DNA from 4 places in the Enterocloster sp. genome. Region 3 is predicted to be linked to each of the others. Evidence: predicted binding sites of a transcription regulator. Region 3 holds the regulator's gene; each other region holds the start of a gene.

Region 1 (3,054 bases), on a different contig from region 3:
GTTGCCATATTCAAGTTCATAACATACTTTTTGGTTCCCTCTGCAAACTCTACAGGAAGGATCACCGTATAGCTTCCGTCCTCCAGAAGCACCACAGAGCCATCCTCAATATCAACACTGCGGAGAGCGCCCATCTCTTCCCGCACATCAAGCTGGGCCTGATAAAGCTCTGCAGAAACGGTATCTCCCTGAGACTGGGCCAGCTTGCCCTGGACTACCAGCTGTTCATCGGAAGCGCCCAGAGTCTGAGCTGCGGATAAAAGAAGGGACTGTCCCATGGCGTCTTCCACAGGCGTACCGTCCATGCTGATGGATAAGCTTTCTGTTTCCTCCTCTGTTTTAGAGCAGGCAGACAGACTTACCAGGCAGGCAGATACTAAAACTGCTGCTGCCATCCTTTTAAATAATCGTCTCATATACATGTCACCCCTCTTTAAACCGTGCCATGCTTCTTTGAAGGACGGTCCTCACTTTTTGTATAAAGCATATCAAATGCAGCTGCCAGCCTCTGGCGGGTTTCCTCTGCCTTGATGATATCGTCTGCATAGCCTCTTCTTGCGGCAGCCACTGCTCCGGACTGAGTCTTTGTATACTCGGCAGTCTTTTCGCTGATCAGAGCCACTGCATCATCAGAAGCCTCGATTTCCTTTGCATACATGATCTTAACCGCAGCCTCAGGCTCCATAGTGCCGATCACTGCATTTGGCCATGCATATACCAGGTCGGTTCCCAGGCTCTTGCTTCCCATGGTAAGGCCTGCGCTTCCCAGTGCCTTTCCGGTTACTACAGTCACCTTTGGAACAGTAGCGTCTGCATAAGCGTAGGTTAAGCGGGCTGCTGCTCTGGCGATCCGTCTTTCGCTGCACATCTTTGCCTTATAGCCGTTTACATTTGTGAGGGTCAGCAGAGGAATACTGAATGCGTCGCAGAAGCTGATCAGCTCCACTGCCTTGTCACAGCCCTTGCCGGATAAAGCAGCCTCAAACTCATCTGCCTTCTTTCCATCCTCATAACGCTCTGTGCGGTTTGCCACACAGCCCACAGTCACGCCATTTAAACGGATGAATGCAGTTACCATAGAAGGTTCATAATCCTTCTTTACTTCCATTACAAAATGATTATCAGAAATCATGGATAATACCTGGATAGGATCTCCCGCCAGACCTTCAATGCCGCTGCACATACGGTTTAAATCATCCTGGCAGTCCTCCTCGGAAAGATCCTCTTCGTTATTAGCAGGAAGAATGGATACCAGAGTACGGATCTGAGACAGAATGGATGCTTCATCACCGGTAAAATCAACAACGCCGGACTCCTTGCTCTGGAATGCAGCTGCCGCTGTATCACATTTTGCCTTATAATTGCCCTCTAATGCATTGGGAGCATTTACAAAGAGCTGCGCGGACTTCTCTTCCATAAAGGTAAAATCTGCCATTCCGGCTGCCACAGCCATTCCGCCGCCGCAGGTACCGAATACTGCCATGATCTGAGGGATCACACCAGATGCCATTGCCTGGCTTAAATACAGCTTTCCAAAGCCATCCAGCGCATCTGTTGCCTCCTGCAGACGCAGTCCGGCACAGTCTACCAGACCGATCACAGGTGCTCCCATCTTCATAGCCATGGAATAAATGCTGCAGATCTTCTTTGCATGCATCTCACCCATGGAGCCTCCCAGTACGGATGCATCCTGGCTGTATACATAAACCAGGCATCCTCCGATGGTGCCGTAGCCTGTAATCACACCGTCAGCCGGTGTTTCCTGCTCAGCCATGTTAAAGTCCGTGTTTCTAGCGGTGATATACGCGCCGACTTCAACAAAACTGTTCTCATCAAGCAGGGATGCAATACGGCTGCTTGCTGAAGTTTGTGCTGAATTACTCATTTTCCAGTCCTCCATCATTCTAAAGTTTACAATACTGGCTGGAACTGCAAAAAATCCCCTTACAGTTCCGCATAAAAACAAAAATACTGCCATATATGATTATAATAAGATTTTTGTCAAATGACAAGACCCCAGAACCATGAAATTGCCTGTTTTCGATAAATTATTAACAAATTTTTTCAAAAAAACGGGCGCAGTCCCCATGCCTGCATCCAGAGAGTTCCTCTCGCTTTATGCAGGTACATGAAACAGCGCCCATTTTTTATCTTTCATACTGTATATTTTGACATTTTTCAGCAAAACACATCTGCATTTTCCATAAAAATACAATTACACCGTGAAAAACCGGTCATGAATGGCCTGTACCGCCTGATCTGCATCCCTACGGTCTACCAGCACAGAAATTTTGATCTCGCTGGTGGAAATCATATTGATATTGATCCCCGCATCATACAGCGCCTCAAAGAGCTTTGCAGCTACTCCCGGATTATTGATCATGCCTGCTCCTACAACAGAAACCTTAGCCACATCGCAGTTCGTCTCCATACGGCTGTAGCGCAGCTCCTCTTTATGCTCCGTCAAAAGCTCTGCCGTTTTATTCAGATCCTTTTCTGCCACTGTAAAGCAGATATCCTTCCCTTCCTCATGGCCAATGCCCTGGAGAATAATATCCACATTTACATGATTTCTTGCCAACAGAGAGAACACCTTAAATGAGGTTCCGATCTCATTTGGCACGCCAATAAGGGCAATCCTCGCAATATCCTTATCCTTTGCCACGCTGCTGATATATGAACGCTCCATACGCTTTGCAACTCCCTTCACTTTTGTTCCCGGATGGCCTGTAAAGCTTGACAGGACCTCCATTTTTACATTGTACTTTCTTGCCAGCTCCACCGAACGGTTATGGAGCACCTGCGCTCCCAGCGTCGCCAGCTCCAGCATCTCATTATACGTCACCTCATCCAGCTTTCTGGCTCCTGCAACCTTTCTGGGATCTGCCGTGTAAACACCGTCCACATCCGTATAAATCTGGCACAGGTCGGCCCCCAGAACCGCAGCCAGAGCTACCGCAGAGGTATCCGAACCGCCCCGTCCCAAAGTGGTAATATTCTGGTTCCGGTCGATTCCCTGAAATCCTGTAACAATCACTATTTTCTTCTGATTCA
Region 2 (3,054 bases), on a different contig from region 3:
GCAGCGCCTGTCATTTAGGGGGAACAGGGTCCCCAGGCCCAAGTAGGAACCTGACGACCCTGTTTAGGAAAAAATATTTACAGCACGTACTCCATATGAGCACCGTGTTTGATGGTATTTCTGGAAATGGTAATTCTCTGAACGGTCGGAGCGCCCTCTTCCAGCCACATGGCGCGGCAGTCGCGGTACAGTCTCTCAACCGGGCCGTACTTGCAGTCCTCGAAGTAGCCTACGCCGCCGAAGATCTCAAGCATCTCATCGCTGACTTTTCTGGTGGTATCAATACTGAAGAGCTTACACATAGCAGCCTTCTCCTCAATGTACTCACCGGTCGGGTTCTCCATATAAGCCTTTGCGAAATCGTAAACCATGCAGCGCAGTGCGTGTACCATCATGGACATATCTGCGATCTTTACACGGATAGCCTGACGGGTTCCGATCGGTTTGCCAAAGGTTACACGGTCATGTGCGTATGCCAGGGACAGTTCTAACATTCTCTGTGCCATACCCAGGTTGCTGGCTGCGATGTGGGCACGAGATACGGATAAGGAGTGCATTGCAATCTCAAGTCCCTGTCCCTCACGGCCTAACAGATATTTCTTGTCGATGCGGCAGTTGGTGAATTTCAGATCGCCATGGCCTGCACCGCGGCAGCCCATCATATGCGGCATGTTGATCACTTCGAATCCCGGTGCATCCATCGGTACGAAGAATGCGGAAAGTCTGTCATCTTTATCAGAATCCGGATTGGTTACTGCGATAACGTATGCGAACTCGCAGCAGTCGGTGTGGGAGATCAAGGTCTTCTCGCCGTTTAATACATAGCTGTCGCCATCTTTCACTGCCATGGTATGTAAGTCAGCGCCGGTGCCGCCGGTTGCCTCAGTCAGCGCGAAGCAGGTGAATACTTCCTTGTTCTGGAACTTGGACATGTACTCTGCTTTCAGCTCCGGGCTGCCATAGTCATCCAGGATTCTCCAGTTTAAATCCATTGCATAGTGAAGATGCATTCTCATTCCGCCCGGTCCTCTGGAGAACTCTTCCTGTACCTGTAAAATTTCAAGCTCGTTTAAGCCCCATCCGCCGTACTCTTCCGGTAAGGAACAACGGTATAAATTGTTCTCGATCGCCAGATCGTAGAACTCCTGCGGGAATTTGTTGGTTACCTCGACTTCTTTCTGGATCTCTTCCAACGGACCTTCTGCCAGCTCGCGGATCTGTTTTAAGTAAGCCTGGAACTCTTCCTTTGTTAACTTGCTCATGTGATATCCTCCTTATTTGAGTCGATCATTTGATTGTTCATTTTTTATTTTGTTGCTATTTCTTTAACAATCTTGATGATGTTATTATAACGTGCCTGTCCGTAAATATCCAATCGGCTGTATCCGTGCGAACGTATCGAATTAATCGGAAAAAACTATCAATCGATTTTTGACTTGTAAATGGATTTTGAGGGTGTTATAGTCTAGCGTGTGAAGTTGTATATTTTTGACAAATGGAGGTTTCTTATGATTACAAGACCGGAAATCATGGAAGGGATCAGACGGCATATCCAGCCCATCGGAGGGCAGGAAAACCTGAATATATTAGAAGTGGAGCCGGGGCATGTCCGGCTTTCCATAGAACTGACGGAAGCATGTCTGAATCTGTACGGCAATGCCCACGGCGGCTTCCTCTTCTCTCTCTGCGACATTGCCGCCGGCATGTCCACCTACGCCTGCGAAGTCACCAACGTCACCCAATGCGCCGGAATTAACTTTGTGCGCGGCGTAAACAGCGGGACGATCTATGTGGAGTCCAACATTGTTCATAAAGGAAGGCACACCGCCGTATGCCGGGTGGATATCACCGGAGAGGAAGAAGAACTGCTGGCGACGGGAAACTTTACAATGTTCCTGGGGAAGGAAATATAAAATTGCAATTTAAGGGAATAGCACGAAAGGGTCCGAAGTTCCGGGGAGGGCCTACAGAACCGCAGATGCGGTGGAATTTTGTACTTCATTCGCTCCGCCGCCTATTGCCAGACCTGCGAGCAAAACTCGCGATTATACCACAAGTATATCATATACACGAAAAATAGGTATAATCTGGCATTCAATAACAAATAAAGATTACTGCTATATCAGATATTTGGGAATTGTATGTTGTTTCACGAAGCAAATATGATATGATATGATTATCCTACAGACATGCACGGAGGATAGATTATGGGGAAAATCGCTTCAGAAACGGCAGAATTATTAAAAGAAATCATACTAAGTTGTTCCGCCGAAGATATACTGCCGGAAGAATTAGATAATTTTATAGACTTTTTAGCTAATGTTTCAGACAGTAACGCAAATGAGCCTCAGGCTATTGATAAAACCGGCGCAGAGGTTCTCTTTCTGACATCCTTCTTGACTGAGGAACTGGAAAAAGATTTTCCTGAAATAGAAACCGATTTCATCTTTCATAGCCGCGCCAAACTCCCCCAGTTCGGCCGAGATGCCATTCCTCTGGTTAATTTACTTAACTGCTCCAGTATCATCGACAATCACCAGCAAAGGGTCCTTGCATCAATCTTATGCGGTGCCCAGAGTGGAGATTCCTATTGTGCAGAGCTGCTGAAGAGTATGTACAAAATTTATCATAAAAAGGAATATTCTCAGTTTAAACGATATCCAAAGCTTACAAGCCGTAATTTAGCGGATTTATGCACCTTGGAATACTCTTCCTATGAGGATATGCCCCTGGATACTGAAAAATTAGCACGAATACTGACCATGGCTCCATTCTTTCATATTTCCTGCAGCTCAGATTGTGACATCTTCTATTCAGACCTTAACAACGAAATGGAACAATATCTGGAGGATACTGCGGATACTACCCATATCAGTATTGATCCAGAAGATATCACCAACACAGTAAAGCACTATGGTTCCGTGCTTAAAATGCTGACGGATAAACAGGAAAGGAATGAACTCTCCAACAGTTTAAAACTTGCACGGGAAATAATCAAAATGAGCGGCCTTTCTCCAAAAACTTTAGGCCTATGCGGTGACGGAGCTTTTAATG
Region 3 (3,054 bases):
CCGGCATCAGCAGGGATCAGGCCGTTTATGATCTTAAGAAGCGTGGTCTTTCCGGTACCGTTATTTCCGATAACCGCAATCCGTTCCCCACGTTTGATTTCAAAGCTGCCATGTGTAAATAATGTCTGAGTATCAAAGGACTTGCTTAAGTCTGTGACGGTGAGTACATCATTTCCGCTGACTACGTCCGGTTCCAGACGGATATCCATGGAATCGTTGATTTCCACTGGCTTTTCCAGACGCTCGATTTTATCCAGCATCTTTTCCCGGCTTTCTGCCCTTCGGATGGATTTTTCACGGTTAAATGATTTTAATTTGGCAATGACCGCTTCCTGATGGCGGATTTCCTGCTGCTGATTTAAGTAAGCACGGATCTGTGCGTCTCTGAGCATGGCTTTTTTATCGCTGTAGGCGGAGTAATTGCCGGAAAACACAGTGGCGGTGCCATTGTCCAGCTCGATGACCTTTGTAACCACACGGTCCAGGAAATACCGGTCGTGGGCCACGATGATCACGCTTCCTGAATAGCCCTTTAAATAGGTTTCCAGCCATGCAATGGACTCCATATCCAGATGGTTGGTAGGCTCGTCCAGAAGAAGGATATCGGGTTTGGTTAAGAGGAGCTTGCCTAAGGATACACGGGTTTTCTGGCCGCCGGAGAGCGCCTGGATGGGCTTTGAAAATTCATCCTCTGAAAATCCCAGACCCTTTAATACCCCCGTAATTTCACTGCGGCAGGCGTAGCCGTTTTCCAGCTCGAACGCGTGGTTTAAGCGGCTGTATTCGGAAAGCATAGCCTCCAGTTCTTCACCGGAGGCAGATTTCATGGACTGTTCAAGGTTTCGCAGACGCTCCTCCATTTCAAGGATAGGCCGCTTTACCTCTAAAAGAGCGTCATAAATGGTCTCAGCGCCCTCCAGATCCTGATGCTGGGCCAGATATCCGATGGAAGCGCCCTTGGCCCAGGTTACACTTCCCTCATCTGGTGCCAGATCACCGATGATGATCTTTAAAAGAGTGGATTTTCCCGCGCCGTTAATCCCTACGACAGCGGCTTTTTCATGTTCCTCTATATGAAATGAGACCCGTTTGAGGATATGGTTATCTCCAAAGGACCGGCTGATGTTGCTGCATGACAGGATCATTTCAAAACTCCTTTTTTAGCATAAATTCTATGTTTTTTGCATAATATGCACCAATCAGTATAATATAGGAACATATTTTTTTCAAGAACATCCTGAAAGTGATTTGACATTTTTTTAACGCCCGATTATAATAGAAAGCATTAGATTGAATCATATAAGGAGAGGGTGGCACAGGATGGAACGCAAGGAAATATCGAAAGCGGTTATTTCGAGACTGCCCCGCTATTACCGCTATCTGGGGGAGCTGATTGAAGAAGAAGTGGAGCGTATCTCTTCCAATGAACTGAGCAACCGCATGAAGGTTACAGCTTCTCAGATCCGCCAGGATCTGAATAATTTCGGCGGCTTCGGACAGCAGGGCTATGGCTATAATGTAAAATATCTGTACTCGGAAATTGCAAAGATTCTGGGAATCGACCAGCAGCACAATCTGATCATCATCGGAGCCGGAAATCTGGGACAGGCAATCGCCAATTATACAAATTTTGAACGGAGAGGTTTTGTGATCAAAGGGATGTTTGATATCAATCCCAAGCTGATCGGTCTGGTGATCCGCGGGATTGAAATCCGGTCCGTGGACGATCTGGAAAGCTTTATAAAAGAGAATGAGATCCAGATCGCGGCTCTTACCATACCAAAGACAAAGGCTCCCGAGATTGCGGATCGTCTGGTAGCAGCAGGAATCAAGGCAATCTGGAATTTCGCCCATACGGATCTTGTTGTACCGGAGGATGTAGTTGTGGAAAATGTGCATCTGTCTGAAAGTCTGATGCGGCTGTCCTACCGGGTATGCAGTATGCTGGACCGGGATGAAAAAAACGAACGCACAGGAAGCAAGTAGGATGATACTGGGAGTTGGAACCGATCTGATCGAAATAAAGCGCATGGAAAAGGCCTGCAGGAGGCCTCATTTTGTCGCTCGCACATTTACGGAGACGGAAAGCCGGCAAGCGAAGGGGTCTGCCTCTAAGCTGGCCGGCTCTTTTGCTGTGAAGGAGGCCGTGGCAAAGATGTTCGGCACCGGGTTCCGGGGATTTATGCCCGGAGATATCGAGGTGCTTCGGGATGAGCTTGGAAAACCCTATGTCAATCTTTACGGCGGCGCTAAAAAGCGATCTGAGGAAATGGGGCTGACACAGATCCATGTGTCTATCTCCAATACAGAGGATTTTGCCATGGCATTTGCAGTGGGCGAAAAGGAAACGTCCGCAGAGAGGAGAACATGATATGAGAACCCTTCTGACAGGTAGAAAGATGAAAGCAGTGGATCATTACACCATCCATGAGGTCGGGATTCCTTCCCTGGTTTTAATGGAGCGGGCAGCTTTGGCGGTCGCAGACTGCGCATTAAAGGCAGCCCGAGCATTTGCCGCACACAGTCCGGTCTGGGCGCTGTGCGGTGTGGGAAATAATGGAGCGGATGCAGCGGCGGCAGCCCGGATGGTTTATTTAAAAGGACTTCCTGCAGTTATTTTTCTGGCCAGTTCAGAGGAAAAGGCGACAGAAGAATTAAAGCTCCAGCTTTCCATTGCCAGGAAGCTGGGGATACCTGTAAAAAAATGGGAACTTATGAAAGAGGAAGCAGAAAACTGCGGGATTCTTTTCGACGGCCTTTTCGGTGTGGGATTAAGCCGGGAAATCCAGGGAGAATACAGAGCCTGTATGGAGCTTGCAGCAGAGATTCTTAAAGGGAATGGAAAAACAAAGCCATGGTGCATTGCTGTCGATATTCCTTCCGGGATCCATTCCGGTACGGGAGCGGTGATGGGGATTGCTCTGAAAGCAGATGAAACCGTAGCCTTTGGCTGGGAGAAGATTGGAACTGCCGTATATCCGGGAAGGGACTATGCGGGAAATGTTACGGTTGCAGACATCGGTTTTCCTGAGGAGGCCTTAAGGGCAGAGCCGG
Region 4 (3,054 bases), on a different contig from region 3:
GGCAGTAATCTAACTTGGTATCATCTACTAAGGACTTTCCGATTTCCTTGCCCTCTGCCTTTAAGAAAGTAAATGCCATACCACCGCCGATGATCAGAGTATCGCACTTCTCTAACAGATTAGAGATAACATTTAATTTATCAGCAACCTTTGCACCGCCAAGAATTGCTACGAAAGGTCTTACAGGATTTTCAACTGCATTTCCCAGGAAATCAATCTCCTTCTGCATCAGATAGCCAACTGCATTTGTGCCGCCCTTGGCAGAAATGAACTTGGTTACGCCCTCTACGGAAGCGTGTGCTCTGTGGGAGGAACCGAATGCGTCGCATACATAATCGTCAGCCAGATCTGCTAACTCTTTGCTGAATGCCTCGCCGTTCTTTGTCTCTTCAGCGCCGCGGAAACGGGTATTCTGAAGAAGAACCACATCGCCTTCGTTCATGGCCTCTACAGCCTTGGTTGCCGCCTCGCCGGTTACGTTGTAATCCGCTACGAATACAACTTCTTTACCTAACTTCTCGCTCAGTCTCTTTGCGACAGGAGCTAAAGACTCACCCTCGTTAGGGCCATTCTTTACCTTGCCTAAGTGGGAGCAGAGGATTACCTTTGCACCGTCAGCGATCAGCTTGTTGATGGTTGGCAGAGCAGCCACGATACGTGTCTCGTCGGTGATCTCACCATTCTTTAACGGCACGTTGAAATCGCAGCGCACCAGCACTCTTCTGCCTTTTACGTTCATATCGTCGATAGATTTCTTATTTAACATAATGGATGTACCCCTTTCATACTGCGTAAAAAGGGCCCGGCCCTGACGACCGGACCCTTTTTATGAGTCTACTAAAAAACTGAATAATTAAGCCAGCTCTGCAAAGTACTTAATGGTTCTTACCATCTGGCTTGTGTAGGAGTTCTCGTTGTCATACCATGAAACAACCTGAACCTCATACAGATCCTCAGCAATCTGAGCTACCATGGTCTGAGTAGCATCGAACAGGGAGCCGTACTTCATGCCGATAACGTCAGAAGATACGATCGGATCCTCGTTGTAGCCGAAGGACTCGGAAGCTGCTGCCTTCATAGCTGCGTTGATGTCTTCCTTTGTAACGCCAGCCTTCTTAACAACTGCTGTTAAGATAGTGGTAGAACCGGTCGGTACAGGAACACGCTGTGCAGAACCGATCAGCTTGCCGTTCAGCTCTGGGATAACCAGGCCGATAGCCTTAGCAGCACCTGTAGAGTTAGGAACAATGTTTGCAGCGCCTGCGCGTGCTCTTCTTAAGTCGCCCTTTCTGTGTGGTCCGTCAAGGATCATCTGATCGCCTGTGTAAGCGTGGATGGTGCTCATGATACCGCTCTGGATAGGAGCGTAATCATTCAGAGCCTTAGCCATTGGAGCCAGGCAGTTTGTTGTACAGGAAGCTGCGGAAATGATAGTATCCTCAGCAGTCAGAGTATCCTCATTTACGGAGAATACGATAGTCTTTAAGTCATTGCCTGCGGGTGCGGAGATAACTACCTTCTTAGCGCCTGCATCGATATGAGCCTGAGCCTTATCCTTAGAGCAGTAGAAACCGGTACACTCTAATACTACGTCTACACCGATCTCTCCCCATGGAAGGTCAGCAGCCTTTGGCTCCTTGTAAATCGTGATCTTCTTTCCGTCAACAGTGATGGAATCCTCACCAGCCTCTACAGTGTGCTTGCCCTCGCCGATGTGGCCAGCGTATCCGCCCTGAGCGGTATCATACTTTAACAGATGTGCTAACATCTTAGGATCAGTCAGATCGTTAATAGCAACTACTTCGTAGCCCTCTGCGCCGAACATCTGACGGAATGCCAGACGGCCAATACGTCCGAAACCATTAATTGCAACTTTTACTGCCATGATTCAATTCCTCCTAGTTGTTAAATTGTATTATTGTTAAATAATAATCAACTTGTACTCATTGTAATCAATTTTTTCCAAAATAGCAAGCGTTTTTTTTAATTCTACCTTTTCGTTAATTTTATAACAATTTGTGCGGGAAATTACAGCATTTTACCTCTTTCCCCTGAATTTGTTTGTCAGCCTTGAACTTTTTATCTGCCGCAGGTATAATATTTATCATCAAACGCCGCGCCTTTGGCATCCGGCCTGAAAGGAGGAGCCTGCATGATCTGCGACTGTCATCTGCATACCGCTTTTTCCGGCGATTCAAATACACCCGCCCGTGTTCAGATTGAACGGGCCGTTTCTATGAGAATGAAGGAAATAACCATTACGGACCATCATGACCGCGACTCATCCTTCTGTGAGGATAACTTTGAGCTGGATCTTCCCTCGTATCTGTCCGCCCTGAACACTCTTAAAGAAGAATACCGGGATAAAATCCGCATCAATATCGGCATCGAACTGGGGCTGCAGCTTCACATCTGCAGGTACCTGGAAAAATTTCATAAGGATTTTGGCTCTGAATTTGATTTTATCATCGGTTCCAGCCATTTTATCCGCTCCCATGATCCCTTTTATCCCTCCTTTTGGGAAGCCTGCGGTTCCAGGCAGGGACTTGAGGAGTTTTTCACCCTTTCCTTTAAGCGCGCCAGAGCCTTTCATCCATTCTTTGACTCCTGGGGCCATCTGGACTATGCCGCACGCTATGCTCCGGACAGTGCTTCTGTCTACAGCTATTTTGCCTTTAAAGAGCAGATTGATTCTATTTTGAGGGTTTTGGCTGAAAATGGAAAGGCTCTGGAATGCAATACGGGCGGCTTCCGCAGCAGGCTGAGTCATCAAAACCCCGATACAGAGATTTTAAAGCAATACCGCAGGATGGGCGGCGAACACATCACCATCGGCTCTGACGCCCATGCTCCGGAGCATCTGGGATATGGATTTACCCGCGCAAAGGAGCTTTTAAAGCAGTGCGGCTTTCATTACTATACGATTTACCATAATCGAAAAGCGGAGATGATCCCCCTGTAGGGATCTCCCCGCTTTTTTATGCAGTATCGCAGATCACAGCTCCTTCATGGCCGCATCAATGTCCTTTCTCAGCTGCTTCCACTCTTCCTCAT

Evidence for each region. Region 3 encodes Rex, which represses fermentation and respiration genes when NADH is low (regulators of the CRP and FNR family bind a similar motif). Its sites were predicted from a motif close to ATTGTTAANTANTTAACAAT; they were not measured.
Region 1: ACZM6M_RS07260 (acyl-CoA carboxylase subunit beta) is a predicted target of Rex. The motif match lies at 2,040-2,059, and genes of this name have one in related genera.
Region 2: ACZM6M_RS09035 (acyl-CoA dehydrogenase family protein) is a predicted target of Rex. The motif match lies at 1,314-1,333, and genes of this name have one in related genera.
Region 4: gap (type I glyceraldehyde-3-phosphate dehydrogenase) is a predicted target of Rex. The motif match lies at 1,918-1,937, and genes of this name have one in related genera.

Annotation. Positions count from the first base shown of each region.
Region 1 is NZ_DBMACH010000005.1:129,482-132,535, forward strand. It holds gene ACZM6M_RS07255 (OadG family protein) at 1-416, opposite strand, end outside; gene ACZM6M_RS07260 (acyl-CoA carboxylase subunit beta) at 434-1,885, opposite strand; gene ACZM6M_RS07265 (aspartate kinase) at 2,216-3,054, opposite strand, start outside.
Region 2 is NZ_DBMACH010000007.1:13,697-16,750, forward strand. It holds gene ACZM6M_RS09035 (acyl-CoA dehydrogenase family protein) at 78-1,262, opposite strand; gene ACZM6M_RS09040 (PaaI family thioesterase) at 1,509-1,913, shown strand; gene ACZM6M_RS09045 (hypothetical protein) at 2,208-3,054, shown strand, end outside.
Region 3 is NZ_DBMACH010000010.1:74,956-78,009, forward strand. It holds gene abc-f (ribosomal protection-like ABC-F family protein) at 1-1,145, opposite strand, end outside; gene ACZM6M_RS11855 (redox-sensing transcriptional repressor Rex) at 1,321-1,986, shown strand; gene acpS (holo-ACP synthase) at 1,988-2,371, shown strand; gene ACZM6M_RS11865 (NAD(P)H-hydrate dehydratase) at 2,373-3,054, shown strand, end outside.
Region 4 is NZ_DBMACH010000017.1:39,077-42,130, forward strand. It holds gene ACZM6M_RS14780 (phosphoglycerate kinase) at 1-769, opposite strand, end outside; gene gap (type I glyceraldehyde-3-phosphate dehydrogenase) at 854-1,885, opposite strand; gene ACZM6M_RS14790 (histidinol-phosphatase HisJ family protein) at 2,153-2,962, shown strand; gene ACZM6M_RS14795 (peptidoglycan recognition protein family protein) at 2,996-3,054, opposite strand, start outside.